4 regions of the Pseudomonas sp. YA1 genome follow, and region 1 is predicted to be linked to each of the others. Evidence: predicted binding sites of a transcription regulator. Region 1 holds the regulator's gene; each other region holds the start of a gene.

Region 1 (7,045 bases):
CTCGGTGCACATCCGCGACAACCTCGACCTGCTGCCCAACGCCTACCGCCTGACCCTGATGGGGGTCAGCGTGGCCGAAGCGGAGATCTATCCCGATCGCGAGCTGGCGATCAACCCCGGCCAGGTATTCGGCAGCCTCAACGGCATCGCCGGCAAGGACCCGGCCTTCGGCCTGGAAGCGGTATGGATCGAGCCCGGCCAGCGCGACCAGGCGCAGTCGCTGGGCTACACCGTGGTGGATGCGAGCACCGTGGTCGCCACTCACCTGAATCAGGTGCTGCACAAGCACGCCCACGAGCTGCTGGGCCATGAAGAAGTGCAGCAGCTCCTGCAATTGCTCGCGCGCAGCTCGCCGAAGCTGGCGGAAGAGCTGGTGCCGGGGCTGATTTCCCTGTCCACCCTGCTCAAGGTCCTGCAGGCGCTGCTCCAGGAGCAGGTGCCGGTGCGCGACATCCGTACCATCGCCGAGGCCATCGCCAACGTCGCTCCGCGGAGTCAAGATCCCGGCGCGATGGTCGCCGCGGTTCGCGTCGCGTTGTCCCGCGCAATCGTGCAAAGCATTGTCGGGCTTGAGCCGGAGCTGCCTGTGATCACGCTCGAGCCGAGGTTGGAACAGATTTTGCTGAACAGCATGCAGAAGGCCGGACAAGGCTCCGAGGACGGCATGTTGCTGGAGCCGGGAATGGCCGAGAAGCTGCAACGCTCGCTGATCGAGAGCGCGCAACGCCAGGAGATGCTCGGTAAGCCGGCGATCCTGCTGGTTGCCGGGCCGATCCGCTCGATGATGTCGCGCTTCGCGCGGATGGCGGTGCCCAGCATGCATGTGCTGGCCTACCAGGAAATCCCGGACAACAAGCAAGTCACCATCGTCGCGACGGTGGGGCAGAACTGAACGAGGGCTGCGCCGGCTCCAGGGCCGGCACACCGGGCAACCTGAGGTTGCCGGCAAGACTACTGAACTGAGGGGTTCGGGCAATGCAAGTCAAACGCTTCTTCGCCGCCGATATGCGTCAGGCCATGAAACTGGTCCGCGACGAACTGGGTCCGGACGCCGCGATTCTCGGCAACCGCCGGGTCGCCGGCGGCATCGAGCTGACCGCGGCGCTGGATTACCAGGCCCCGCCGGCGCCGAGCAAGCCCAACCCGGCGCTGGAAGTGGAGCTGCGCAAGACCCAGGCGCGGATCGCCGAGGCGCGCGCCGAATTGACGGCGCGTCCGGCGGAAAACCAGCGCAAGGACCGTCAATTGTTCGCCGAGGAGAAGCCGGCGCGTCCGTCCCTGGCCGAGTCCATGACGGCGGCGCAGGCCAAGCCCCAGGCGGGCGGCCAGACCCTCGAGGCAATGCGTTTCGAACTGAACGGCCTGCGCGAGCTGATCGAGGTACAACTGGGTTCCATCGCCTGGGGCCAGTTGCAGCACCAGCGTCCGCAGCAGGCCAATCTCTGGCGGCGCCTGCAGCGCATGGGCTTGCCGGCGGAGCTGAGCAAGCCGTTGCTGGAGCGGGTCGCCGCGGTGGGCGATACGCGCCAGGCCTGGCGCATGCTGTTGGCGCACCTGTCGCGTGCCGTGCAGACCCCCGAGCAGGACCCGCTCGACGCGGGCGGCGTACTGGCCCTGGTCGGCCCGGCAGGCGCCGGCAAGACCACCACCCTGGCGAAGATGGCCGCGCGCTACGTCCTCAAGTACGGCGCCCAGAGCCTGGCGCTGGTGAGCATGGACAGCTACCGGATCGGCGCCCAGGAGCAGATCAAGACCCTCGGTCGGATCCTCAACGTACCGGTGACCCTGGTCGATCCCGGCCAGTCGCTGATCCAGGCCCTGGCGCCGCTGGCGCGCAAGCGCATGGTGCTGATCGATACCGCCGGCCTGCCGGCCAGCGACCCGGCATTGCGCATGCAGCTCGAGGCACTGGCGTCGCCGAGCCTGAACGTGAAGAATTACCTGGTGATGGCCACCACCAGCCAGAGCCAGGTGCTCAAGTCGGCCTACCAGACCTATCGGCACTGCGGGCTGGCGGGTTGCATCCTGACTAAGCTGGACGAGGCGGGCAGCCTCGGTGAATCGATGGCGCTGGCTATCGCCCAGCGTCTCCCGGTAGCCTATCTGGCGGATGGGCCGCGGATTCCGGACGACCTGCAGGTGGCGCGCAGTCACCAACTGGTCAGCCGGGCGGTGAGCCTGCAGGCACCGGAAGAGCCCAGCGAGGACGCCATGGCCGAGATGTTCGCCGGGCTCTACCAGCAACCGGCGCGGCGTGCCGGCTGAGGACGTGGGAAGAACCGCGCGTGGCGCGGGTGACGGAAGCGAAGGTGGCTTCCGCCGGGCCGGGAACGATGGCGCATCATTCCCGCCAATACCGGAGAGCGCTGGAAGGGGCGTTCCGGGAAGACGACAACACAAGGTATGAAGCAGATGGGTAGCATGCATCCCGTACAGGTGATCGCAGTAACTGGCGGCAAGGGCGGCGTCGGCAAGACCAATGTGTCGGTGAACCTGGCACTGGCTCTGGCCGATCTCGGCCGTCGCGTCATGCTGCTGGATGCCGACCTCGGCCTGGCCAACGTCGACGTCCTGCTGGGACTCACGCCCAAGCGCACCCTGGCCGACGTGATCGAGGGACGCTGCGAACTGCGCGATGTCCTCCTCCTCGGTCCCGGTGGCGTGCGCATCGTTCCCGCGGCCTCCGGCACGCAGAGCATGGTGCACCTCTCGCCCATGCAGCATGCGGGGCTGATCCAGGCGTTCAGCGATATCAGCGACAACCTCGATGTCCTGGTCGTCGACACTGCCGCCGGAATCGGCGATTCGGTGGTCAGTTTCGTCCGCGCCGCGCAGGAGGTGCTGCTGGTCGTCTGCGACGAGCCGACCTCGATCACCGATGCCTACGCCCTGATCAAGCTGCTCAACCGCGACCACGGCATGACTCGCTTCCGGGTCCTGGCCAACATGGCCCACAGCCCGCAGGAAGGACGCAACCTGTTCGCCAAACTGACCAAGGTCACTGACCGTTTCCTCGACGTCGCACTACAGTATGTAGGTGTCATCCCTTACGACGAGTCGGTACGCAAGGCCGTGCAGAAACAGCGAGCCGTATACGAGGCATTCCCCCGCTCGAAGGCGTCCCTGGCCTTCAAGGCGGTCGCGCAGAAGGTCGACAGCTGGCCGCTGCCGGCCAACCCGCGCGGGCACCTGGAGTTCTTCGTCGAACGACTGGTCCAACACCCCGCGACAGGTTCGGCCGTATGACAGCGGCCTCTGGAGTGCGTATGTATAGCAAGGCGCAAGCGCAGAACTCCCAGGAGCAACTGATCCAGCGTTACGCACCACTGGTCAAGCGCATCGCCTATCACCTGCTCGGCCGCCTGCCGGCCAGCGTGCAGGTGGAGGACCTGATGCAGGCCGGCATGATCGGCCTGCTCGAGGCCGCGAAGAAATACGACGCCGGCAAGGGCGCCAGCTTCGAGACCTATGCCGGCATCCGCATCCGTGGGGCCATGCTCGACGAGGTCCGCAAGGGCGACTGGGCGCCGCGTTCGGTGCACCGCAACACGCGCATGGTGACCGACGCGATCCGCGCGATCGAGGCGAGAACCGGACGCGACGCTAAAGATCACGAAGTTGCTGCCGAACTCCAATTGAGCCTCGAAGATTACTACGGCATCCTCAGCGACACGCAGGGCAGCCGCCTGTACAGCTTCGACGACCTGTTGCAGGACGGCGAACATGGATTGCCGGAAGACACCAGCCTCAGTCACAACGAACCGATCCACGGCCTGCTCGACGAACGTTTTCAGGCGGCCCTGGCGGATGCCATCGCCAAGTTGCCGGAGCGCGAGCGCCTGGTGCTGGCGTTGTATTACGACGAGGAACTCAACCTCAAGGAGATCGGCGAGGTACTGGGCGTCAGCGAATCGCGGGTCAGCCAGTTGCACAGCCAGTGCGCCGCGCGTTTGCGTGCGCGCCTGGCCGATTGGCGGTCGGCCTGAACCGGCCTCGACCGCAGCTTGTAACCGTTAACGCAAAAGAATGTGTGGCGCGTCCCCTGGGGCGCGCTCTGGTCTGTACGGAGGTTTACTTGGACAAGAACATGAAAATTCTCATCGTGGACGACTTTTCCACGATGAGACGCATCATCAAGAACCTCTTGCGGGACTTGGGCTTCACCAATACCGCCGAGGCCGACGACGGCACCACGGCGCTGCCGATGCTGCACAGCGGCAATTTCGACTTTCTCGTCACCGACTGGAACATGCCGGGCATGACCGGCATCGATCTGCTGCGCGCGGTTCGCGCCGACGAGCGCCTCAAGCACCTGCCGGTGCTGATGGTCACCGCCGAGGCCAAGCGCGACCAGATCATCGAAGCGGCCCAGGCCGGGGTCAACGGCTATGTGGTCAAACCCTTCACCGCTCAGGTCCTGAAGGAAAAGATCGAGAAGATTTTCGAGCGGGTCAACGGCTGAAGCCGGCCAAGAGGGTGTCATGGTGCTTGGTAACGATTCCACGGGCGACGAATTCGAATCGACCCTGAAAAAACACGCGCGCGAACTGGTGGACTGTCTCGAACGGGGGCACTTCCAGCAGGCGGTGCAATTGATCCAGGAGCTCAGCCAGGCCAGGGACCGTGGCCTCTACCAGGAAGTGGGCAAGCTGACCCGCGAACTGCACAACGCCATCGTCGATTTCCAGATCGACCCGCATTCCCCCCACGCGCAGGAAATGTCGCAGATCGCCGATGCCACCGATCGTCTTTCCTACGTGGTGGAAATGACCGAGAAGGCCGCCAACCGGACCATGGACCTGGTGGAGCAGAGCGCCCCGCTGGTCAACCAACTGGGCGACGATTCGCGGGAGCTGCACCAGGAGTGGCAACGCTTCATGCGCCGGGAAATCGACGCCGACGGCTTCCGCGAGCTGGCCAAGCGCATCGAACAGTTCCTCGTGCGCAGCGGCGAGAACGCCGGCCAGTTGTCCTCGCAGCTCAATGACATCCTGCTGGCGCAGGATTACCAGGACCTGACCGGCCAGGTGATCAAGCGTGTCACCAAGCTGGTCACCGAGGTCGAGAGCAACCTCGTGAAGCTGGTCTGGATGGCCGGCCAGGTGGACCGTTACGCCGGAATCGAGCACGACCACGTGAGCATGCGCCACCAGGCCGCGCTGGAGCGTTCGGCCAAGGGCGAGGGGCCGCAGGTCGCCGCGGAAAAACGAGAGGATGTGGTGTCCGGGCAGGATGACGTGGACGATCTGCTGTCCAGCCTGGGTTTCTGACCCGCCCGGCTCAAGACTGCGGCATCGCTGCCGTTAAGTAAGCATTGAACGCTGGCATCCGCGGGCTGCCGGCACAGCCTTCGTCATGCCGATGATCCCGGCGGGCGGGCTGAAGTCGGTCCGGAAAGCCGGGCCGGTATTTCCGGCAGGACAGCGGTCCTGCCGATCCTTTCGAGTAACACGTCTCTGGGAGCAGCCGAATGAGCTTCGACGCCGATGAAGAAATCCTCCAGGACTTCCTGGTTGAGGCCGGCGAGATTCTCGAGCAATTGTCCGAGCAACTGGTCGAGCTGGAGAGCCGGCCGGACGACATGGACCTGCTCAATGCCATTTTCCGTGGGTTCCATACGGTCAAGGGCGGTGCCGGCTTCCTCCAGCTGAACGCGCTGGTGGAATGCTGCCACATTGCGGAAAACGTCTTCGATATCCTGCGCAAGGGCGAGCGGCGCGTCAGCTCCGAACTGATGGATGTGGTGCTGCAGGCGCTGGATACGGTCAACGCGATGTTCGACCAAGTGCGCGAGCAGTCCGAACCGACCCCGGCGACGCCCGAACTGCTGGCGGCCCTTGCCCGCCTGGCCGAGCCCGAGGGCGCCGCGCCCGCGGAACCTGTGCAAGCGCCGCCAGCGGCCGTTCCGCCAGCCGAGCCTGCGGCGCCGCCGGAAGCGCCCGCGCAGAGTGCCTCCAGCGATATCACCGACGACGAGTTCGAGCAGTTGCTGGATGCTCTCCAGGGCGACGAAGCGCCGGCCTCCGCCGTTGCAGAAGCGCCCGCGGCTCCCGCTGGCGACGAGATCAGCGACGCCGAGTTCGAGGCGTTGCTCGACCAGTTGCACGGCAAGGGCAAGTTCGTCCCGCCGGCGGTCTCGGCCGAGCCTGCGCAAGTCCCCGCCGAGGCGGTCGAGCCGGCCGCGGCTGCCGCTGGTGACGATATCAGCGACGACGAGTTCGAGGCGCTGCTCGACGAACTGCACGGCAAGGGCAAGTTCGGCGATGTCCCGGAAGCCGCCGGCACACCCGCCGCACCGGCTGCCGCGGCTCCAGCGGCTGCGCCGGCGGAGCCGGGCAAGGCGCCGGCCGCCGCGGGCGGCGATGAGATCAGCGACGACGAGTTCGAGTCGCTGCTCGACGAACTGCACGGCAAGGGCAAGTTCAACGGCGCCTCCGAGGCCGTGGCGGCCGCCGCGGCGGTAGCCAAGAACATCGCGGCGAAGAGTCCCGCGGCGAAACCGGTCGCTCCGGCCAAGGCCGCCGCCGCGCGTCCGGCGGCGCCCGACAGGCCGGCGGCGAGCGAGGCGGAGACCACCGTGCGGGTGGATACGGCGCGTCTCGACGAGATCATGAACATGGTCGGCGAGCTGGTGCTGGTGCGTAACCGCCTGGTGCGCCTGGGCCTGAACAGTGGCGACGAGGCCATGGCCAAGGCCGTGGCCAACCTCGACGTGGTCACCGGCGACCTGCAGATGTCGGTGATGAAGACTCGCATGCAGCCGATCAAGAAGGTCTTCGGCCGCTTCCCGCGCCTGGTTCGCGACCTGGCGCGGAACATGAAGAAAGAGATCAACCTGGAGCTGGTGGGCGAAGAGACCGACCTCGACAAGAACCTGGTCGAGGCCCTCGCCGATCCGCTGGTGCACCTGGTGCGCAACGCCGTCGACCACGGCATCGAGAGTCCGGAGGAGCGCGAGGCCGCCGGCAAGCCGCGGGTCGGCCAGGTGGTGCTGTCAGCGGAGCAGGAGGGTGACCACATCCTCCTGATGATCACCGACGACGGC
Region 2 (7,045 bases), 140 kb from region 1:
CGCCGGCCTCGACGACGTGGTCCTGGAAAGCGTGGCGGTGGGTGCCCAGGGCTGGATCTCGGGAATGTCCAACGTGTTCCCGAAGGAAGGCGAGACCATCTTCCGCCTGGCCAGGGCCGGGCGCTTCGCCGAGGCGATGCCGATCTACGAGTGGCTGATGCCGATCCTCCATCTCGACGCCCGTCCCGACCTGGTGCAGTGCATCAAGCTCTGCGAGGAACTCGCCGGTCGCGGCAGCGCCCTCACCCGTCCACCGCGCCTGGCCCTGCGCGGCGCCGATCGCGAGCACGTCGAGCGGATCATGGCCAAGGCCCTGGCCAGCCGGCCGGTGCTGCCGGACGTCGGCTTGTAGCCGGCGCCGCGCCCTCGCCGCCTCGCTCCCCAGGGAGCGGCCGGCGAGAGCCAGCGGCAGAGCATTCCGTCCACCGTCCCCAGGGAGGCCCCATGCCCAGTATCCTCGGTCACAACTACGTCGGCGGCGCTCGCAGCGCCGCCGGCAACCTCATCCTGCGCAGCCTCGACGCCGACAGCGGCGAAGCGCTGCCCTACGCCTTCGTCCAGGCCACCGAGGCGGAGGTCGACGCCGCCGCCCGCGCCGCCGAACGCGCCTATCCACACTACCGGCAACTGTCCGCCACGCGCCGCGCCGGATTCCTCGAGGCGATCGCCTCGCGCCTCGACGCCCTGGGCGACGACTTCGTCGCCCTGGTCCGTCGCGAGACCGCGCTGCCCGCCGTACGCATCCAGGGCGAACGGACACGTACCGCCAACCAGTTGCGGCTGTTCGCCGAAGTCCTGCGGCGTGGCGACTTCCACGGCGCGCGCATCGATCGCGGACAACCCGGGCGTACCCCGCCGCGCCCCGACCTGCGCCAGTGGCGAATCGGTCTCGGCCCGGTGGCGGTGTTCGGTGCCAGCAACTTCCCGCTGGCCTTTTCCACCGCCGGCGGCGACAGCGCCGCCGCCCTGGCCGCCGGCTGTCCGGTGGTGGTCAAGGCCCACGGCGGACACATGGCCACAGCCGAATGCGTGGCCGACGCGATCCTCCAGGCGGCGGCCGACAGCGGCATGCCGGCCGGGGTATTCAACATGGTCTACGGCAGCGGCATCGGCGAGACGCTGGTGCGCCATCCGGCCATCCGCGCGGTCGGCTTCACCGGTTCGCTCAAGGGCGGGCGCGCACTGTGCGACCTGGCAGCGGCGCGGCCGCAGCCGATCCCGGTGTTCGCCGAGATGAGCAGCATCAATCCGCTGGTGGTGCTCCCCGAAGCCCTGCGCCGGCGCGGCCGGCAGGTGGCGGAGGAGCTGGCCGCCTCGGTGACGCTCGGCTGCGGCCAGTTCTGCACCAAGCCGGGTCTGGTGCTTGGCCTGCGCTCCCCCGGCTTCGACGCCTTCGTCGCGGCCCTGGGCGAGGCACTGGCCGCCAGGCCGGCACAGAGCATGCTCAACGCCGGCACCTTGCGCAGCTATGTCGAAGGGCTGCAACGCCTGGAGCGCCACCCCGGCATCCGGCGCCTGGCCGGCGCGCCACAGGAAGGACGGCAGGCCCATCCGCAGTTGTTCAAGGCCGACGTGGGCCTGTTGCTGGAAGGCGACGAACTGCTCCAGGAAGAGGTGTTCGGCCCGGCCACCGTGGTCGTCGAGGCGGCCGACGAGGAACAACTTGCCCGCGCGCTGGACAACCTGCACGGCCAGTTGACGGCGACCCTGATCGGCGAAGCGGACGACCTCGCGGCGTTCGCCGGGCTGGTCCCGCTGCTCGAAGGCAAGGCCGGGCGCCTGCTATTCAACGGCTATCCGACCGGCGTCGAGGTGTGCGACGCCATGGTCCACGGCGGCCCCTACCCGGCCACCTCCGACGCTCGCGGCACCTCGGTGGGAACCCTGGCCATCGAGCGTTTCCTGCGCCCGCTGTGCTACCAGGACTACCCCGACAGCCTGCTCCCGGACGCCCTGAAGAACGCCAACCCGCTGGGCCTGCTGCGCCTGGTCGATGGCCGGAGCACGCGCGAGGCCCTGGATTGAGCACGCCTGGAAGCCTGGATGGCGGATAACGCCGTTGGCGCTATCCGCCCTACGCAGTCGTCCTCGCTGCGCCACGCTGTCCGGTCGGCCCCTCGCCTTGCGCTCACTCCAGCAACGCCAGCAGCTCCCGGTGCAACGCCTCGGGAATCGTCACTCCGTCCCTGGCGCTGCGTTCGCGCGCTTCGAAGCGTCGCTGCGAGGGCAAGCGCGCGCCCTGTTCGACGATGCCTTCGAACAGCGTCTCGGCGCGCGCCAGGTGCTCCTCCGCCGAGGCGCCGAGCATGCGCCGCGGATCGATGGCGATCAGCAGTTCGCCACCGTAGGGAGAAGAACGGCTGCCCTCGTCGTAGGCCAGCGACTCGGCACTGGTCAGGTCGCCGATCAGCGGACCGGCGAGCAGTTCGACCATCGCCGCCAGGGCCGAGCCCTTGTGCCCGCCGAAAGTAAGCATGGCGCCTCGCAACGCGGCGCTGGCATCGGTGGTCGGCTCGCCCTGCTCGTCCACCCCCCAGCCCAGCGGGATCGGCTTGCCGGCGCGTTCGTGCAACTGGATCTCGCCACGCGCCACGGCGCTGGTGGCGAAGTCGAAGACGAACGGCGGGCCGTCCGGACGCGGCCAGCCAAAGGCGATCGGGTTGGTGCCGAAGATCGGCTTGCGTCCGCCCGCCGGCGCCACCCAGGCATGACTCGGCGTGGTCGCCAGGGCCACCAGGCCCGCCTCGGTGAGTGCCTCGACCTCAACCCATAGCGCGGAGAAATGCACACAGCGGTTCACCGCCATCGCCGCGATGCCCTGGCTGCGGGCCTTCTCCAGCAGATGCGGCAGCCCCAGCCGGAATGCGCACTGGGAGAACCCGCCATGGGCGTCGACCCGCAGCAGGCCGGGAGCGATGTCGTGCAGTTCCGGCTCGGCGTCGGCGGATACCTTGCCGGCCTTCAGGGTGGCGATGCAGCCGAGCAACCGCCAGATACCGTGGGACGCGCATTCGTCACGCTCCCCCGCCACCAGGGTATCGGCCACCGCCTGTACATGGGCTTCGCTGAAAGCGTGCCGGCGCAGGATGCGCACGGCCAGCTCGCGGACCTCGTCCAGCGTCATTCGGATCACGGGCTTCTCCTTGTTCAACCAATCCCTAGGGTGGCCTGCCGCGACAGCCTTCTCTTGACCTCAATCGACCCGGAGCATGCCGAAAACGGCACAACCGGCTCGAGCACATCGAAAACTTACAGAAAATTCCTAGCAATCATGTAGGGCAATTCCAAATAGCCCCGCAGCCCCTCAAGAAACCCCTCCGCGCCCCGCTACAGGGCCAAGCACCTTCCCACAGCCCGGTCGGAGACCACCCCATGCTTCTTCGTCGTATCGCCATCACCCCACGCGCCGTCATCGGCTTCGCCATCCTCGCCTCGCTGCTGGTGGCGCTCGGCCTCTTCGCGCACAACCGCATGGGTTCGCTGAACCGCGCCGCCAAGGATATCGGCGAGGTCTGGCTGCCCAGCGTCGAAGCCTCGGCCCAGCTTAGCGGCCTGATGAGCGAACTGCGCCTCGGCGAGATGAACCACGTGCTGCTGCACGACGCCACGCGCATGCGCCAGCAGGAACAACGGATGGACGAGGTCATCGCTACCCTCGCCAGGGTGGAAAGGGAATACCGCCCCTTGCTGGTCCTGGACGAGGAGCGCGCGTTGCTCGACCAGTTCGTCCAGCGCCAGCAGGAATACCTCGAAGGACACGCCGCCCTGCTCGCGCTGTCCCGTGACAACCGTACCGACGAAGCCAGCGTGCTGATGGGCGGGGCCCAGTTGCAGCGCTACGAGCAGGTGCAGCGGACCCTGAAGCAACTCATCGCCCTCGACCGCGAGGCCGCCCGCGCCTCCACCGCCGAAGCCGCCGATGTCTACTCCCGGGCCTCCACCGCGATCCTCGCGGTGCTGCTGGTGGCCCTGGCGGCCAGCGTGACGATCGCCTGGCTGCTGACCCGCAGCATCGTCGTGCCGATCCGCCAGGCGGTGTCCTGCGCCGACCGCATCGCGGCCCGCGACCTGACTGGCGAGATCGCCAGCGACGGCGACGACGAGCCGGCGCAACTGATGAAGGCCATGCGCAGCATGCAGGCCAGCCTGCACGACACCATCGAGCAGATCGGCGATTCCGCCGCGCTGCTGGCCGCCGCTGCCGAGCAACTGAACGCGGTGACCGAGGAAGGCAACCGGTCGCTGGCCCGGCAGAACGATGAGATCGAGATGGCCGCCACCGCGGTCAACGAAATGAGCGCGGCGGTCGAGGAGGTCGCGCGCAACGCCAGCTCCACCGCCGAGGCCTCCAGTCTCTCGGAACGGGCCGCCGGCAACGGCCGCGCACGGGTCGGACAGACCGTCCGCTCGATCCGCCAGATGAACACCGAGATCGGCCAGACTGCGCGCCTGGTGGAGGGCCTGGCCAGCCAGGCGCAGGACATCGGCAAGGTGCTCGACGTGATCCGCGCCATCGCCGAGCAGACCAACCTCCTCGCCCTCAATGCCGCCATCGAGGCCGCCCGCGCCGGCGAGCAGGGCCGCGGATTCGCGGTGGTCGCCGACGAAGTGCGCGCCCTCGCCCACCGCACCCAGCAATCGACCCATGAGATCGAAGGCATGATCGCCAGCGTCCGCGAGGGCACCGACACCGCGGTGTCCGCGATGCGCGAGAACGACCAGCGCGCCCGGCAGATGCTCGACGAGGCCGAGGCCGCCGACCACGCCCTGGGCGAGATCGCCGAGCACGCCACGCGGATCAACGAGCGCACCCTGGTGATCGCCAGCGCTGCCGAGGAGCAGGCCCACGTCGCCCGCGAGGTCGATCGCAACCTGGTGAACATCCGCGACGTTGCCGTGCAGACCACCCAGGGCGCCGAGCAGACCCGCGGCGCCAGCCACGAGCTGTCGCGCCTGGCCAACGACCTCAAGGGCATGATCGGTCGCTTCGTGGTCTGACCCGCAGGCGAGCTAGGGCGTCGCGCGGCGCAGCACCAACTGCCCGCCGTCGCCCTTCTGCACCCGGTAGTCGCCCTCGCCCTGGCGACCGAGGAGCATCAGGGTCAGGCCGCCGCGTTCGAGCAGTGCGATCCCGGCCGGGGTAGGCCTCCAGGCGCGCGGCTCGCTGGGCAGCCAGCGCGTCAGGCAGGCGGTATCGCCGCCCAGGTCGTAGCCACTGGCTTCCGCCACTTCGCTGTCGCGCAGCTCCAGGTGGCAGATCGCGGGCGCCTCGTCCTGCTGCAGGGTCCATTGCCCGGCGAGATCGGAAGCGCTGAGAAGAATCAGACTGCTGGCCATACTGATACCTGTGCTGAAAAAACCGCAGAGCAAGCAAACCATCCTGGAGAGCTTCGCGCTTGCCGACATCGAGAGATCTCCTTCAAGCCTGGAACATCGGAGAACGCGGCGAACGCCGCCCGCCATCCTCGCTTCGAACGCCAGCGCGCGCCAGGCGCCGCGGGCCTCCGTTCGTCCGCCGGGCCGCCGGCCCACGGGCGCGCCACAGTTCACAACTTCGCTCCTGTGGAAGACACCTATCAATTCGAACAGTGCCCGGCCGGCCGAAGGGCCGCGGTTCGTACCGCCGCACCGAACCGCGCCCGCTTCAGCGCGTCAGACGACGATGTCGGCCTGGGTCGCCTGGCCGATCAGATTGATCGCGAAATCGGCATGGGCGTCCCCGCTGAGGTCGATCGCCAGGCTGCCGGCCTTGCTCGCCGCGTCGTAGGACAGGATCGCCTGGCCGGCCTGGCCGGCGAAGGCGTCGACGTATTGCAGCACCAGCCCGCCGTTGACGAAGGCGTCCAGCCCGGACAGGTCGATCTTGTCCTGGCCGCTGACGAAGTCGCGCAGGGTATCCGGCGCCGCCGCGGAGGACTCGGCGATATCGCCGTAGACGAAGGTGTCGGCTCCCGCGCCGCCCCACAGCTGGTCCGCGCCGAGGCCGCCGTAGAGGATGTCGTTGCCGGCGCCGCCCTTGAGCACGTTGGCCACGTCGTTGCCGATCAACAGGTCGCTACCCGAGCCGCCGATGGCGTTTTCCACGGTGACCCCGGCAGCGATCGACACGTTACCCTTCAACCCGCCGACATCGGACAGCGCCTTCTCGTTGAGGTTGATCTTCTGGTTCTGGCTGAAGCCGGAGAAGTCCAGGGTGTCGTTGCCGCCGGCGTCCCACACCGAGAACACCAGCTTGGAACTGGACGAGGTGGCGCTGTAGAAGTCGCGCTCGGTGTTGGAGTTGAAGCCGTACACCGTGTCGCCGGTGCGGGTGGTCAGGTTGGCCCCGTAGAGCTTCTGGATCGCCGCGATGTCGTCCAGCAGCGGTGCCGAGGAATAGGCGCCCTTGAAGTCCTGGCCGGTGTTCTGCTCTTCCCAGTAGCTCATCACCGAATAGGCGCGGGTGTCCTCGGCGTAGGTAGCGTCGGCGTAGGTGGGATCGCCCTCGCCGGCGTTGTAGTCGCCGGGGTGGCTCAGGCCCAGGGTATGGCCGATCTCGTGGGTCAGGGTCTGGCGTCCGTAGTTGCCGTTGGCCGGATTGACGTTGGCGCTGTAGCTGCTGTTGATCAGGTACCAGGATTGCCCCTTGAGCGCATCCGGTACATCCGGCAGGAAGGCGAACGCCGCACCGCCGACACTACTGCTGAAGTTGCCGAAGGTCAGGTCGCCCTGATCGCCCTGGCCGGCGTCGACGAAGTGGATATTGGTGACGTCCGACCAGGATTGCAGCGACAACTTGGCCTGGGCCTGCTGCTGCGCGGAAAAGGCGCTGAACTTGCCCAGCGAGTAGATATCGCTGACATACTTCCACGGCGTATTGAAGAAGTCGTTCGGTTTGGTCAGGAACGAATAGGACAGGGTCAGCACCGAGTCGCCCGGCGCTTTCTGCCACGACGCCTGTTCGCGGAGGATCTGCTCCGCCGCCTGGTCGACGGTATAGGACGGATGGCCATTGACCAATTCGTCCCCGCCCCGCGCATAGGCATGCAGGAAGTTGTCTACCTGG
Region 3 (7,045 bases), on a different contig from region 1:
AGTCTGACTCTCGCCAGCGGCCGGTACCGATGGGATCGGGCCACCGCGCATTACCGAGGTAACGGCACCCTGGCGTCCGCGGACGCCGCGGGTCCCGGGCGAAGCCAGGCACTATCGGCTCGACGACGGGCCTGGCGTCAGGACGAGGCCAGGCCCGCCGCCCCCGGGCCCGCCGTGAGGAAATCAGAAATGCCTGCTTTGGACAGCCTGAAAACCCTTCGCAGTCTCGCTGTGGACGGCAAGACCTACCACTACTACAGCCTCCCGGAAGCCGCCCGGACCCTGGGCGATCTCGGCAAGCTGCCGATGTCGCTGAAGGTCCTGCTGGAAAACCTCCTGCGCTGGGAGGACGGCAGCACCGTCACCGGCGACGACCTCAAGGCCCTCGCCGACTGGCTCAGGGAGCGCCGTTCCGACCGCGAGATCCAGTACCGCCCGGCGCGGGTCCTGATGCAGGACTTCACCGGGGTGCCCGCGGTGGTCGACTTGGCCGCCATGCGCGCGGCCATGGCCAAGGCCGGCGGCGACCCGCAGAAGATCAACCCGCTGTCGCCGGTGGACCTGGTCATCGACCACTCGGTGATGGTCGACAAGTTCGCCAGCGAATCGGCCTTCGAACAGAACGTCGAGATCGAGATGCAGCGCAACGGCGAACGCTACGCCTTCCTGCGCTGGGGCCAGAACGCCTTCGACAACTTCAGCGTGGTGCCGCCGGGCACCGGCATCTGCCACCAGGTCAACCTGGAGTACCTGGGCCGCACGGTCTGGACCAAGGAAGAGGATGGCAGGACCTACGCCTTCCCCGACACCCTGGTCGGCACCGACTCCCACACCACCATGATCAACGGCCTCGGCGTGCTCGGCTGGGGCGTCGGCGGCATCGAGGCGGAAGCCGCCATGCTCGGCCAGCCGGTATCGATGCTGATCCCCGAGGTCATCGGCTTCAAGCTCACCGGCAAGCTGCGCGAGGGCATCACCGCCACCGACCTGGTGCTGACCGTCACGCAGATGCTGCGCAAGAAGGGCGTGGTGGGGAAATTCGTCGAGTTCTACGGCGACGGCCTGGCCGACCTGCCCCTGGCGGACCGCGCCACCATCGCCAACATGGCCCCGGAATACGGCGCCACCTGCGGCTTCTTCCCGGTGGACGAGATCACCCTCGGCTACCTGCGCCTGTCCGGGCGTCCGGAAAGCACGGTCAAGCTGGTCGAGGCCTATAGCAAGGAACAGGGCCTGTGGCGCGAGAAGGGCCACGAGCCGGTGTTCACCGACACCCTGCACCTGGACATGGGCGAAGTCGAGGCCAGTCTGGCCGGACCGAAGCGCCCGCAGGACCGCGTGGCCCTGCAGAACGTCGCCAGCGCCTTCAACGAGTTCCTCGGCCTGCAACTGCATCCCTCCAGCACCGAAGAAGGCCGCCTGCTCAGCGAGGGCGGCGGCGGCACCGCGGTCGGCGCCAACGCCGCCTTCGGCGAGATCGACTACCAGCACGACGGCCAGACCCACCGCCTGAAGAACGGCGCGGTGGTGATCGCCGCCATCACCTCCTGCACCAACACCTCCAACCCCAGCGTGATGATGGCCGCCGGCCTGCTGGCGAAGAAGGCGGTGGAGAAAGGCCTGCAACGCAAGCCCTGGGTGAAGAGTTCGCTGGCGCCGGGCTCCAAGGTGGTCACCGACTACTTCAAGGCCGCCGGCCTGACCCGCTACCTCGACGAACTCGGCTTCGACCTGGTCGGCTACGGCTGCACCACCTGCATCGGCAACTCCGGGCCGCTGCTGGAGCCGATCGAGAAAGCCATCCAGCAGGCCGACCTGACCGTCGCCTCGGTACTCTCCGGCAACCGTAACTTCGAAGGCCGCGTGCACCCGTTGGTGAAGACCAACTGGCTGGCCTCGCCGCCGCTGGTGGTGGCCTACGCCCTGGCCGGCAGCGTGCGGATCAACCTCAGCGAGGAACCGCTGGGCACCGGCAAGGACGGCCAGCCGGTCTACCTGAAGGACATCTGGCCGAGCCAGAAGGAAATCGCCGAGGCGATCCAGAAGGTCGACACCGAGATGTTCCACAAGGAGTACGCCGAGGTCTTCGCCGGCGACGAGAAATGGCAGGCGATCCAGGTGCCGCAGTCGGACACCTACGAGTGGCAGGCCGACTCCACCTACATCCAGCATCCACCCTTCTTCGAACACATCGCCGAGGCGCCGCCGGCCATCGCCGACGTCGAGCAGGCGCGGGTGCTGGCGGTGCTGGGCGACTCGGTGACCACCGACCACATCTCCCCTGCCGGCAACATCAAGGCCGACAGCCCGGCCGGCCGCTACCTGCGCGAGCACGGCGTGGAACCGAAGGACTTCAACTCCTACGGCTCCCGTCGCGGCAACCATGAGGTGATGATGCGCGGCACCTTCGCCAACATCCGCATCAAGAACGAGATGCTCGGCGGCGAGGAAGGCGGCAATACCCTGTACGTGCCCAGCGGCGAGAAACTGGCGATCTACGACGCGGCCATGCGCTACCAGCAGGACGGCACCCCGCTGGTGATCGTCGCCGGCAAGGAATACGGCACCGGCTCGTCGCGCGACTGGGCGGCCAAGGGTACCAACCTGCTGGGCGTGAAGGCGGTGATCGCGGAGAGCTTCGAGCGCATCCACCGCTCCAACCTGGTCGGCATGGGCGTGCTGCCGTTGCAGTTCGAGAACGGCCAGGACCGCAAGAGCCTGAAGCTGACCGGCAAGGAGGTGCTGAACATCCGCGGCCTCGGCGGCGAACTCAAGCCGCACATGCCGCTCAGCGTGGAAGTGACCCGCGAGGACGGCAGCCAGGACAGCTTCAAGGTCCTTTGCCGCATCGACACCCTCAACGAGGTCGAGTACTTCAAGGCCGGCGGCATCCTCCACTACGTGCTGCGCAGCATGCTCTGAGGCAGCGGCGGTACGCGCGGAGGGGTGGCTTCGGCCACCCCTTTTTCATTCCGGCGCCCGGGGCGGCGGGCGCTTCGCAGGGAGAACAACGCCCCTGCGTCATCCGCCGATACCCCGCAGTACCGGCGAATGGCCGCCTCGCGCTTATCCGCCAGGCCCCTCCCCAGCCCATGCGCGCCGCCGGGAATGACACGAAACCGTAACGTATTGACCTCCATCAGCGAATCCGCCATCTATCCGACCACGTGGTCGGTTCTCATGCTTTGGGTCAATAGCTATCTGTTTTTCCTCGTGAAAGCATTCACAAATCCCTCATGTGAAAGGCGTTTTCGCCGATGCAGAGGTAAATGCTTCACTTGTTTTGGAAGGCCCATGCGCAACAATCAACCCATCACCCAGCACGAGCGCGTCTATCCGGCGGAGCAACGCCTGATCACCACCACCAATCTCAAAGGCATCATTACCTACTGCAATGAAGCCTTCATCGACATCAGCGGCTTCAGTCGCGAGGAGCTGATGTCCGCGCCGCACAATCTGATCCGTCACCCCGACGTCCCGCCGGCGGTGTTCGCCCACATGTGGACCACCCTCAAAGCCGGCCGCCCGTGGATGGGGATCGTCAAGAACCGCTGCAAGAACGGCGACCACTACTGGGTCAGCGCCTATGTCACGCCGATCTACGACCAGGGCGCGGTGGTCGGCTACGAGTCGGTGCGGGTCAAGCCGACCGCCGAACAGATCCAGCGCGCCGAGGCCCTCTACCGTCGCCTCGGCGCCGGCAAGCCGGCGATCCCCCGGCGCGACCGCTGGCTGCCGGTACTGCTCGACTGGCTGCCGTTCATCCTGATCAGCCAGATCGGCTTTCTCATCGGTATCTGGCTGAACTCCTGGTGGGGCTTCATCCTCGCCGGCCTGCTCGCCGTTCCGCTCGGCCTCGCCGGACTGCGCTGGCAGAAGCGCGGGCTGAAGCGCCTGATGCGGCTCGCCGAACAGACCACCTCCGACCCGCTGATCGCGCAGATGTACACCGACAGCCGCGGCGACCAGGCGCGCCTGGAAATGGCCATCCTCAGCCAGGACGCGCGCCTGAAGACCTGCCTGACGCGCCTGCAGGACACCGCCGAATACCTCACCGAGCAGGCGCGCCAGGCCGACACCCTGGCCCACCACAGCTCCGCCGGTCTGGAACAGCAGCGCGCAGAGACCGAGCAGGTGGCCACCGCGGTCAACGAGATGGCCGCCACCACCCAGGAAGTGGCGAACAATGTCCAGCTGACCGCCGACGCCACGCAGAAGGCCAACGAACTGACCTCGCGCGGCCGCGACATCGCCGCGGAGACGCGCAACGCCATCCAGCGCCTGTCGGAGTCGGTGGGCGAGACCGGGGCCGCGGTGAGTCGCCTGGCCCAGGACAGCAACGAGATCGGCGGCGTGGTCGATGTGATCAAGGGCATCGCCGACCAGACCAACCTGCTCGCCCTCAACGCCGCTATCGAGGCGGCGCGGGCCGGCGACCAGGGACGCGGCTTCGCCGTGGTGGCCGACGAAGTGCGCTCGCTGGCGCAACGCACCGCGGCCTCCACCGAGCAGATCCACCACCTGATCGCCAAGTTGCAGAACACCGCCAACGATGCGGTACATACCATGGAGAGCGGCCTGCAGCAGGCCGAAGCCGGGGTCCAGCGAGTGCTGGAAGCCGACAGCGCGCTGGTCGGCATCAGCGAGGCGGTCAGCAACATCACCGAGATGACCACCCAGATCGCCGCCGCCGCGGAAGAACAGAGCGCGGTGGCCGAGGAAATCAACCGCAACATCAGCACCATCGCCGCCCTGGCCGAGCAGACCTCCGACGAGGCGCTGCGCACGGCGAAACTGAGCGAGGAACTGACCACCACCGCGCAGAGCCAGTATTCCCTGGTCGAGCGCTTCAACCGCTGAGATCAGGCCGCGGGGAGGAAGCTCCCCGCGCCTGCCGTCACTTGAAGTCCCATTGCATCTGCGCCGGGATGCTCACCGCGCTGGACGACTGCACGCAGACGTCGAGGTAGTCGGTGAAGCGCGGTGGCGCGGAGATCCCCTCCTCCAGCAGACGGCTGTTGTCGAACAGGTAGTTGAGGTCGGCAAAGCCGCTGTACAAGCGCAACGCGCGCAGGACCAGACGCGGATTGGCCGGGCCGATGCGCGACTCGAAACTCTTCGCCAGTTCCTTGAGGTCGTCCACCTCCACCTTGCGGTAGCGCTCGCCTACCGGCGCCGCCCCGTTGGCGCGGGCGAAGGCCTCGTCGATCTCGCCGAAGGTGCAGGCGGCGCGATGGCCGGCGGAGATATGGTAGAGGCTGTGCCCCAGGCACGGCTTCAGCGCCAGGCCGATCAGCGCCTCGGCGCAGTAGTCGACCGGGATCACGTCGATCTGCTCGTCCAGGCCGCAGGTGAAGCTTTCCAGGGCGAAGCCCATGCGGAAGACCCAGAAGATGCTGCCGGAGGCCTGGCAGCCAAGGGTACGGTGGCCCACCACGATGGATGGCCGCGCCACCACCAGGGGCAGGCCCGGCAGTTCCTCGCGCATGCGCCGCTCGATTTCCGCCTTGGACGCGGTGTAGTCCACCAGTTGCTGCTCCGCCGCCGGGAACTCCCAGGACTCGCTGATCGGCGACTCTCGCTGCGGTCCGCAGCACATCGCGGTACCGACGTGGAGGAAACGCTTCAGTCGCTTCGAACGGCTCAGCACGTCGGCGAAGGCGAAAGTGCCGTCGACGTTGACCGGCCAGATGGTCGGGTTCTTCGAGAACGACGCCACGGCGGCGCAATTGATCACCCGCTCCACCTGCATCAGGCGCGGCGTCTCGCGGGCCAGCCAGGAGGTGTCGAGGAAATCGCCGCAGATGATCTGCTCCGCCCGCAGTGCCAGGCAGTCGGCTTCGTCGACGCCATGCATCAGCAGGTTGCCGCGCAGGCGTTCGAGCCCCTCCTGGCGGGATTCGGCGCGGACCAGGAAGGACAGGTTGGCGCCGTGCCCGGCGGCGATCAGCTGGGCGGCGACCGAACCGCCGAGAAAGCCGGTGGCCCCCGTCAGCAGGATGCGTTCGCGGGTATCGATAGCGGTGATCTGCTCACCGTCGGCATGCATGTTCATGTCTTCCCCCCTCAGAGAAGTCAGTCGCCCACGCCTCAATGCGAGGGTGGTTGCGCCGCAGCTTATGAGGGGATGCCTTAAGGAACCGTTAATGGCCCTGGAGCCCGCGAAGGAAGCCGGCCACCTCCCGCGCCGTTGCCGCCAGGTGCTGCTCGTGGGTCAGGCCGGAGGCCTTCAGCGGCTTGAGGTCGTGGTCCGCCGCGGCCAGCCAATGCAGGCGGATCGTCGGCGCCAGTGCATAGCCCGCCACCGCCTCGCGGTTGCCCAGGGCATCGCGCTCGCCCTGGACGATCAGGGTCGGCGTGCGCAGCCCGGCGAGGTGCGCGACCCGCGGCTTCTCCGGCTTGCCGGCGGCGTAGAACGGGTAGCCGAGGCAGACCAGGGCATCCGCGCCCAGCTCGTCGGCCAGCAGGCTGGCCATGCGCCCGCCCATCGACTTGCCGCCCAGGGCCAAGGGCCCGTCCAGGGTCTCGCGGACCTGCGCATGGACTCGCCGCCAGCAGTCGAGCAACTGCGCCTGCGGATTCGGCGGACGCTTGCGGCCGTCCTCGCGGCGCTGGGCCATGTAGGGAAACTCGAAGCGCGCGACGGCAATGCCCTGGGCAGCGAGCAGTTCGGCGATGCGCTCCATGAACGGGCTGTCCATCGGCGCCCCGGCGCCATGGGCGAGAATCAGGGTGGCCGACAGCGAGCCGGCCGGGCGGTTCCATTTCAGCGACAACTTGCCACACCTCGTATGCAGTGGGGGCCGGGAAGCCAATTGATCCCGATCAATATTTCATAACGCCCCATTATCCATGCTTCCTCTCGCTAATTACGCCAATTAGACCAGCCCCAATGGGGGGACGCCCGGCATCCCAACTGCCGGAAAAAGCCATAGCGTATAACCGTGGATGGAAGCCCATAGCATGAGCACCACTAACCCAGAGTCCGCCTATAACTACAAGGTGGTCCGCCAATTCGCCATCATGACCGTGGTCTGGGGCATCG
Region 4 (7,045 bases), on a different contig from region 1:
GTGCCCTGCTGCAACTGCTGGATCATGCTCTGGATTTCTTCGGTGGCCTGCTGGGTCTTCTGCGCCAGGTTGCGTACCTCGTCGGCCACCACCGCGAAACCGCGACCCTGCTCGCCGGCGCGGGCGGCCTCGATGGCGGCGTTGAGGGCGAGCAGGTTGGTCTGCTCGGCGATACCGCGGATCGCCACCAGGATCGCGTTGATGTTTTCGCTGTCCTTGGCCAGGTTCTGCACCACGCCGACCGCGCGGCCGATCTCGCTGGCCAGGGCCTGGATCGCCGCCGAGCTGCTTTCGACGATCTGCTTGCCCTGGTGCGCGGCCTGGTCCGCGTGGTTGGCTGCCTCGGCGGCGTGGGTGGCGTTGCGCGCCACGTCCTGGGCGGTGGCGGTCATCTCGTGGACCGCGGTGGCCACCAGTTCGATCTCCGCCAGTTGCTGCTGCACGCCCTGGTTGGTACGGATGGCGATGTCGGCGGTGTGCTCCGAGGAGTCGCTGACCTTCTGCACCGATTGCACCACCTGGCCGATCATGTTCTGCAGCTTGCCGAGGAAGGTGTTGAAGCCCTTGGCGATGGAGCCCAGCTCGTCGGCGCGCTCGCTGCTCAGGCGGCGGGTGAGGTCGCCTTCGCCCTGGGCGATGTCGTCGAGCATGCCGACCAGTTGGCGCAGCGGCCGGGCGATGCCGTAGCCGACCAGCCAGACCACCAGCAGGCCGAGGGCCGCTACCACCAGACCGGCCAGGCTCATGCCGAGGATATCCTGCTGGCGCTGGTCGCTCAGCTCGCCCTGGAGTTGCTGCAGTTCGCCGAATACCGCCGCCTGGGGAATCTGCAGCATGAGGGTCCAGCGCACGCCGCTGTCGGCGATGGTGAAAGGCAGGAACAGCTCGATGTGACCGTGCTCGGCGTCGATGTCGTAGAGCGGCTGGTCGATCGTGAGGTTCTTCAGGTTGTCCACTTCGTTGCCGTCGAGGACGCTGCCGGCGGGCTCGCCGAGCTTGCTGTCGTCGCGGGTGTAGGCCACCAGGCGGCCGTTGCTGGCGATCAGCGCCATTTCCCCGGCGCCATCGTAGAGCTGCTGGTCGGCGCGCTTGAGCAGGTCCTGGATGAAGGCCAGCGAGAGGTCGGCGCCGACTGCGCCGCGGAACTGGTCGCCGACCATGATCGGCACGTTGAAGGACGACATCATCACGGTCTTGCCGCCCATTTCGTAGGGGGCCGGGTCGATGATGCAGGGACGCTTGTTCTCTTTCGGACAGGCGTAGAATTCGTTCTCGCGCACCCCGGTGGGCAGCAGCTTTTCGCTATCGATACTGTCGGTCATGGCCTCGACGATCGGCTTGCCGTCGGCGCCGCGATACCACCAGGGCAGGTAGCGACCGTCCGGGCCGTAGCCCTTGCCGGGTTGCCCGGCGAAGGCGGCGTCGGTATCGAAGGCATTGGCTTCCCAGGCCATGAAGGTGTCGAGCAGCTTGGGGTTGTTCTGCACGGTGCTACGCAGCAGCGCGGAGATTTCGTCGCGGCTGGCGTTCAACTGCGGCATGCCGTCGGCGCCCGGCTCGCCGAGCAGGCGGGTGCTGTTGGCCAGGCCGTGGACCACCGTCAGCGGATACTCCAGCTCGCGCTGGATCTGGCTGACCTGGGCGCGGGCCAGGGCCACCAGGCGCTCGTTGATGACCTTCTCCAGCAGGCCCTGGGTGCGTTGCTGCACCAGTTCCTGGGTTCGCGCGCCGGCGAACAGGGCATACAGCACCAACACCACGACGACGCTTAGAACGCTGGCGCCGGCGAGGGCGGCGACAGAAAACTGGATCGACTTGAGCTTCATGATGGGACTTCCGACCCTTGTTGGAATTGTCTCTGGCGAGGTTATCGGCAAGAGGGCGGCAAATCCTTAATCGGCCGATGGAGATTTCCTCGCCAACGGCTGTTGCCGGCGCTCGAGGCGCGGCCTACCATGCGCTCGGCCTTCAGAGGAGAACAAAGGACCATGGCTCATCCCTTCCGATTCGCCACCCTCGCCGGCGCGCTGCTGCTCGCCGGTTGCCAGGCAGTGAACACCACCAGCGGCGGCGCCGTCGGCGTCGACCGCAAGCAATACATGTTCAGCATGTTGTCCAGCCAGGAAGTCGACCAGATGTACGCCCAGTCGTACCAGAAGACTCTCGGCGAGGCGAAAAGCGCCGGCGTGCTCGATACCAGCAGTGCCGACGCGCGACGAGTCAAGGCGATCGCCCAGCGGCTGATCCCGCAGACCGCCGCCTTCCGCCCGGACGCCACCAGCTGGAATTGGGAAGTCAACGTGGTGAAGAGCGACGAACTCAACGCCAACTGCGGTCCCGGCGGCAAGATCATTTTCTACACCGGGCTGATCGACAAGCTGAAGCTCACCGACGACGAGATCGCCGCGGTGATGGGCCATGAGATCGCTCACGCCCTGCGCGAGCATGGGCGCGAGGCCATGTCCAAGGCCTACGGCGTGCAGGTGGCCAGCCAGATCGGCGCCCTGGCCGGCCTCGGCCAGGAAAGCCTGCAACTGGCCAATACCGGCGTCGACTACCTGATGACCCTGCCCAACAGTCGTGCCAACGAGAACGAAGCCGACCTGATCGGTCTCGAGCTGGCCGCCCGCGCCGGCTACAACCCGGAAGCGGCGATCACCCTCTGGCAGAAGATGGGCAAGGCCAGCGGCGGTGCCAGCCAGCCCGAGTTCACCAGCACCCACCCCTCCGACAGTTCGCGGATGGCCAATCTCCAGGCCGCGATTCCCAAGGTGATGCCGCTGTACCAGCAGGCCAGGCGCGGCAAGTGAGGCCAGGGCGCGCGGTCGCGGGGGGCGGCCGGCGCGCCGACAGGCTTACCATCGGAAACGCCTGTTGTGTATTTCCGTAACCTGCTGTTTGGTATCTCGCCGGCGTTCGGCCTAGACTGCTGGCCGACCCGCTTGCGGGACCCGTGGACGAACAGCCACTCTCACGCCCTGGAGCTCATGTGAAATACGCCGTACTCGGAGCCACCGGCCTGCTGGGACATCACGCCGCGCGCGCCATCAGGGCCGCCGGTCACGATCTGGTGCTGATCCACCGTCCTTCTTCGCAGATCCAGCGTCTCGCCTATCTGGAGCCCGAGTGCCGGGTCGCCGAGATGCTCGACCACGCCGGCCTGGAACGCGCCCTGCGCGGCCTCGACGGGGTGATCTTCAGCGCCGGCTACTATCCTTCGCGGCCGCGCCGCTGGCAGGAGGAAGTGGCCAGCGCGCTGGGCCAGACCAACCCGTTCTATGCCGCCTGCCTGCAGGCCAGGGTGCCGCGCATCCTCTACGTCGGTTCGGCATATGCCATGCCCCGGCATCCCCAGGGACTACCGGGCCACGAGGGGTTGTTCTACGACAGCCTGCCGAGCGGCAAGAGTTCCTACGTGCTGTGCAAATGGGCGCTCGACGAGCAGGCCCGGGAGCAGGCGCGCAACGGCCTGCCGGTGGTGATCGGGATCCCCGGCATGGTACTCGGCGAACTGGACATCGGCCCGACCACCGGGCGCGTGATCACCGCCATCGGCAATGGCGAGATGACCCACTACGTCGCCGGCCAGCGTAACGTCATCGATGCCGCCGAAGCCGGGCGCGGCCTGCTGATGGCCCTTGAGCGCGGGCGTATCGGCGAGCGCTACCTGCTGACCGGGCACAACCTGGAAATGGCCGACCTGACCCGGCGTATCGCCGAGCTGCTCGGCCAGCCTGCGCCGCAGCCGATGTCGATGGCCATGGCTCGCGCGCTGGCCACCCTGGGCCGCCTGCGCTACCGGGTCAGCGGCCAGTTGCCGCTGCTCGACGAAACCGCCATCGAGGTGATGGCTGGCGGGCAGTTCCTCGATGGACGCAAGGCCCGCGAGGAACTCGGCTTCTTCTCCACCACCGCCCTCGACGACACCCTGCTGCGCGCCATCGACTGGTTCCGCGACAACGGCTATTTCAACGCCTAGGACGGTTGGCTAGGGCAGCGTTTTTTCCGCGAAGGGTCGGGTCTGCAGTCCCAGCTGAGCGCGAAAGCTCTCCATGTCGAACATGGTGCACAGCTCCTGCAACTGGCCCTGCGGGTTGAACACCCAGAAGCCCATCGCGGAAATGCTCAGCACCTTGTCGCTGGCCGGATAGCCCAGGGTCGGCCGGACGATGGTGCCGATCAGCGTGCTCCAGGTGAACACCTTGCGTTCCTCGCCGATGCAGTCTTCGACCACGACCTCCAGGTCCGGCATCGCCGTGCGGATGTCCTGCAGCAGGCGGATATAGCCGGCAGTATCCAGGGGATGGCCGATGAACGAGCTTTTGTAGAGGAAATCCTTGCTGTGCAACTGCTCCACCAACGCCATGCGGCCCTTGTTCCAGGACAGCTCGATATGATGGCGGGCGAGTCGTTTCAGGTCGTGTGAGGGCATCTCCGGCTCTCGTGGGCGAGTGGTGGGGCAGGCATCCGGTGCCTGCCTGAACTGTAGCCGTTCCCATGCATTTTGCATTGGCCGCCCAGCCATCCCGGGCCCGGCGGCGCAGTCCTTCAGAGCCAGCCGGTCAATTGCGCGGCGTGCCAGGCGGCGTACAGGCCAAGTGCGGCGAAGGCGGCCGCGGCCAGGCGGCGGATCAGGGTCAGCGGCAGCTTGTCGGCGGCCAGGTTGCCGATCAGTACCACCGGTACGTTGGCGATCAGCATGCCCAGGGTGGTGCCGATCACCACCAGCCAGAAATGCGGATACTGGGCGGCCAGCATGACCGTGGCGACCTGGGTCTTGTCGCCCATCTCGGCGAGGAAGAACGCGATCAGGGTGGTGAGGAAGGGGCCGTATTTCTTCAGTCCGGACTCTTCGTCGTCGAGCTTGTCCGGTACCAGCGTCCACAGGGCGACGGCGATGAAGGAGGCGGCGAGGATCCAGCTGAGGGTAGCTTCCGAGAAGAAGCTGGCGACCCAGGCGCCCACCGCGCCGGCAGCGAAATGGTTGGCCAGGGTGGCGGCGACGATGCCGGCGATGATCGGCCACGGCTTGCGGAAACGCGCCGCGAGCAGGAGCGCCAGCAACTGGGTCTTGTCGCCGATTTCCGCGAGGGCAACGATCAGGGTAGGGACGAACAGCGATTCCATCAGGCTTCCTAAGGGGCGGGTCGACCAATCACCATGACACGCGCCATCTGCCCGCCCCGGGTCAGATCGTGCGTGTCATAGGTCTTGTCAAACCCTTGGCCTGTCTGGGCAGGCTTGGGCCGCGCGCGCCATGGTCTGCGGACCAAGTGTGTTGACGCGTGCCGGGCGAGGCCGGTGCGGCGCTCGCGGGAGACTACTCCCCTAGGACGGGGCGCATTCTGCCCAAGCCGGGCGGCTTGGGCAAGCCCGGGACGGAAACTTTCGTCCGGGAGGGCGGCGAGGGAGCCTGATCGCAAGGAAACGTGCCGGCATCCGCAGCGATCCGCGAGGAATCGCTGGGCGGCAGGGTGAATCAGGTATTGGTCGGGCTGACGTCCATTTCGTGGTAGCGAACGAAGCGCGCGCGCTTCTTCCAGCGGTATCCCAGCCAGATCGCCAGGAACAGCGGCAGGCTGATGTAGGTGGCGAGGAGGCCGATCCAGTCGATGCGTTCGCCCACCAGCGCCTGGTAGTTCTGCCCGAGGGTGATGACCATGCACAGGGCGAAGGCGAACAGCGGGCCGAAGGGGAACAGCTTGGCCCGGTAGGGCAGGTCTTCCAGGCGGCCGCCCTGGGCCAGGTAGCCCTTGCGGAAGCGATAGTGGGAGATGGCGATGCCCAGCCAGGCGATGAAGCCGCACATGCCCGAGGTGTTCAGCAGCCATGTGTAGACGGTACTGTCGCCGAAGGCCGAAGTGAGGAAGCACAGGGCGCCGACCAGGGTAGTGGCGTACAGCGCATTGCGTGGCACGCCGCTGCGCGAGACACGGGAGAACAGGCGCGGTGCCTTGCCCTCGAGGGCGAGGTTGTAGAGCATCCGGGTCGAGGCGTACATGCCGGAGTTGCCGGCGGAGAGGATCGCCGAGAGGATCACCGCGTTCATCACCCCGGCCGCCGCGGCGAAGCCGGCGCGCTCGAAGAGCAGGGTGAAGGGCGACACGCTGATGTCGCTGGCATCGTTCTTCAGCAGGTTCGGGTCGGTGTAGGGAATCAGCATGCCGATCACGAAGATCGCCAGGATGTAGAACATCAGGATGCGCCAGAACACCTGGCGAATGGCGATCGGGATGTTCTTCCGCGGATTTTCCGATTCACCGGCGGCGATGCCGATCAGTTCGGTGCCCTGGAACGAGAAGCCGGCGATCATCGCCACCCCGACCATTGCCTGGAAGCCGCCGACGAAGGGCGCGTCGCCCATGGTGAAGTTGCTGAAGCCGGGCGACTCCACGCCATGCATGATGCCGAAGATGGTCGCCAGGCCGACGCCGATGAAGATCACCACCGTGACTACCTTGATCAGGGCGAACCAGAATTCGCTCTCGCCGAAGCCGCGCGCGGAAATCACGTTGAGGCCGAACATGATGCCCAGGAAGATCGCGCTCCAGTAGATGCCCGGCACCTCGGGGAACCAGAAACTCATCACCAGTTGCGCTGCCACCAGCTCCGCGGCGATGGTCACCGCCCAGTTGTACCAGTAGTTCCAGCCGAGGGCGAAACCGAAGCCATCTTCGACGAACCGGCTGCCATAGGTGCAGAACGAGCCGGAAACGGGCATGTAGGCGGCCATTTCGCCGAGACTGGTCATGAGGAAGTACACCATCAGCCCGATCAGGGCGTAGGAAAGCAGCGCACCGCCGGGCCCGGCGGTGGCCACGGTGGCCCCGGAGGCGACGAACAGCCCGGTGCCGATGGAGCCGCCGATGGCGATCATGTTCAGGTGGCGCGGCTTGAGCACCCGCCGCAATTGCTGGCCCTGGCTGGCGTTCAGGTCAGTCATCGGCGGCCTCCCGGCGGGTGGCCACGGAAGGGTCTGGCTGCGGGCGTGCGGGCAGGGAGAGGAAAAGCTTCATTCACAGGGTTCCAGGCAGAAATCAGGAGC

The links. The regulator FliA, encoded in region 1, starts transcription of late flagellar genes. The targets are predictions, from matches to a motif close to CTAAAGTTTNNNNNNNNNNNGCCGNTAA.
Positions count from the first base shown of each region.
Region 2: AC4OR5_RS13120 (methyl-accepting chemotaxis protein) is a predicted target of FliA. The motif match lies at 3,304-3,331, and genes of this name have one in related genera.
Region 3: AC4OR5_RS17330 (methyl-accepting chemotaxis protein) is a predicted target of FliA. The motif match lies at 3,234-3,261, and genes of this name have one in related genera.
Region 4: AC4OR5_RS24065 (methyl-accepting chemotaxis protein) is a predicted target of FliA. The motif match lies at 1,868-1,895, and genes of this name have one in related genera.

Region 1 is NZ_JBZWBG010000008.1:244,173-251,217, forward strand. It holds gene flhA (flagellar biosynthesis protein FlhA) at 1-892, shown strand, start outside; gene flhF (flagellar biosynthesis GTPase FlhF) at 976-2,265, shown strand; gene fleN (flagellar synthesis regulator FleN) at 2,404-3,246, shown strand; gene fliA (RNA polymerase sigma factor FliA) at 3,243-3,986, shown strand; gene AC4OR5_RS13735 (chemotaxis response regulator CheY) at 4,088-4,462, shown strand; gene AC4OR5_RS13740 (protein phosphatase CheZ) at 4,482-5,270, shown strand; gene AC4OR5_RS13745 (chemotaxis protein CheA) at 5,471-7,045, shown strand, end outside.
Region 2 is NZ_JBZWBG010000008.1:104,985-112,029, reverse strand. It holds gene AC4OR5_RS13135 (dihydrodipicolinate synthase family protein) at 1-352, shown strand, start outside; gene AC4OR5_RS13130 (aldehyde dehydrogenase (NADP(+))) at 445-2,025, shown strand; gene lhpD (bifunctional delta(1)-pyrroline-2-carboxylate/delta(1)-piperideine-2-carboxylate reductase) at 2,129-3,133, opposite strand; gene AC4OR5_RS13120 (methyl-accepting chemotaxis protein) at 3,373-4,998, shown strand; gene aprI (alkaline proteinase inhibitor AprI) at 5,011-5,406, opposite strand; gene aprA (serralysin family metalloprotease AprA) at 5,653-7,045, opposite strand, start outside.
Region 3 is NZ_JBZWBG010000011.1:135,970-143,014, reverse strand. It holds gene acnA (aconitate hydratase AcnA) at 190-2,922, shown strand; gene AC4OR5_RS17330 (methyl-accepting chemotaxis protein) at 3,295-4,860, shown strand; gene cprA (cationic peptide resistance protein CprA) at 4,898-6,055, opposite strand; gene AC4OR5_RS17320 (alpha/beta hydrolase family protein) at 6,144-6,776, opposite strand; gene ccoN (cytochrome-c oxidase, cbb3-type subunit I) at 6,964-7,045, shown strand, end outside.
Region 4 is NZ_JBZWBG010000018.1:127,767-134,811, reverse strand. It holds gene AC4OR5_RS24065 (methyl-accepting chemotaxis protein) at 1-1,826, opposite strand, end outside; gene AC4OR5_RS24060 (M48 family metallopeptidase) at 1,989-2,810, shown strand; gene AC4OR5_RS24055 (NAD-dependent epimerase/dehydratase family protein) at 2,954-3,979, shown strand; gene AC4OR5_RS24050 (nuclear transport factor 2 family protein) at 3,989-4,432, opposite strand; gene AC4OR5_RS24045 (TMEM165/GDT1 family protein) at 4,549-5,127, opposite strand; yybP-ykoY riboswitch at 5,217-5,341, opposite strand; gene AC4OR5_RS24040 (amino acid permease) at 5,480-6,943, opposite strand; gene AC4OR5_RS24035 (methyltransferase) at 7,038-7,045, opposite strand, start outside.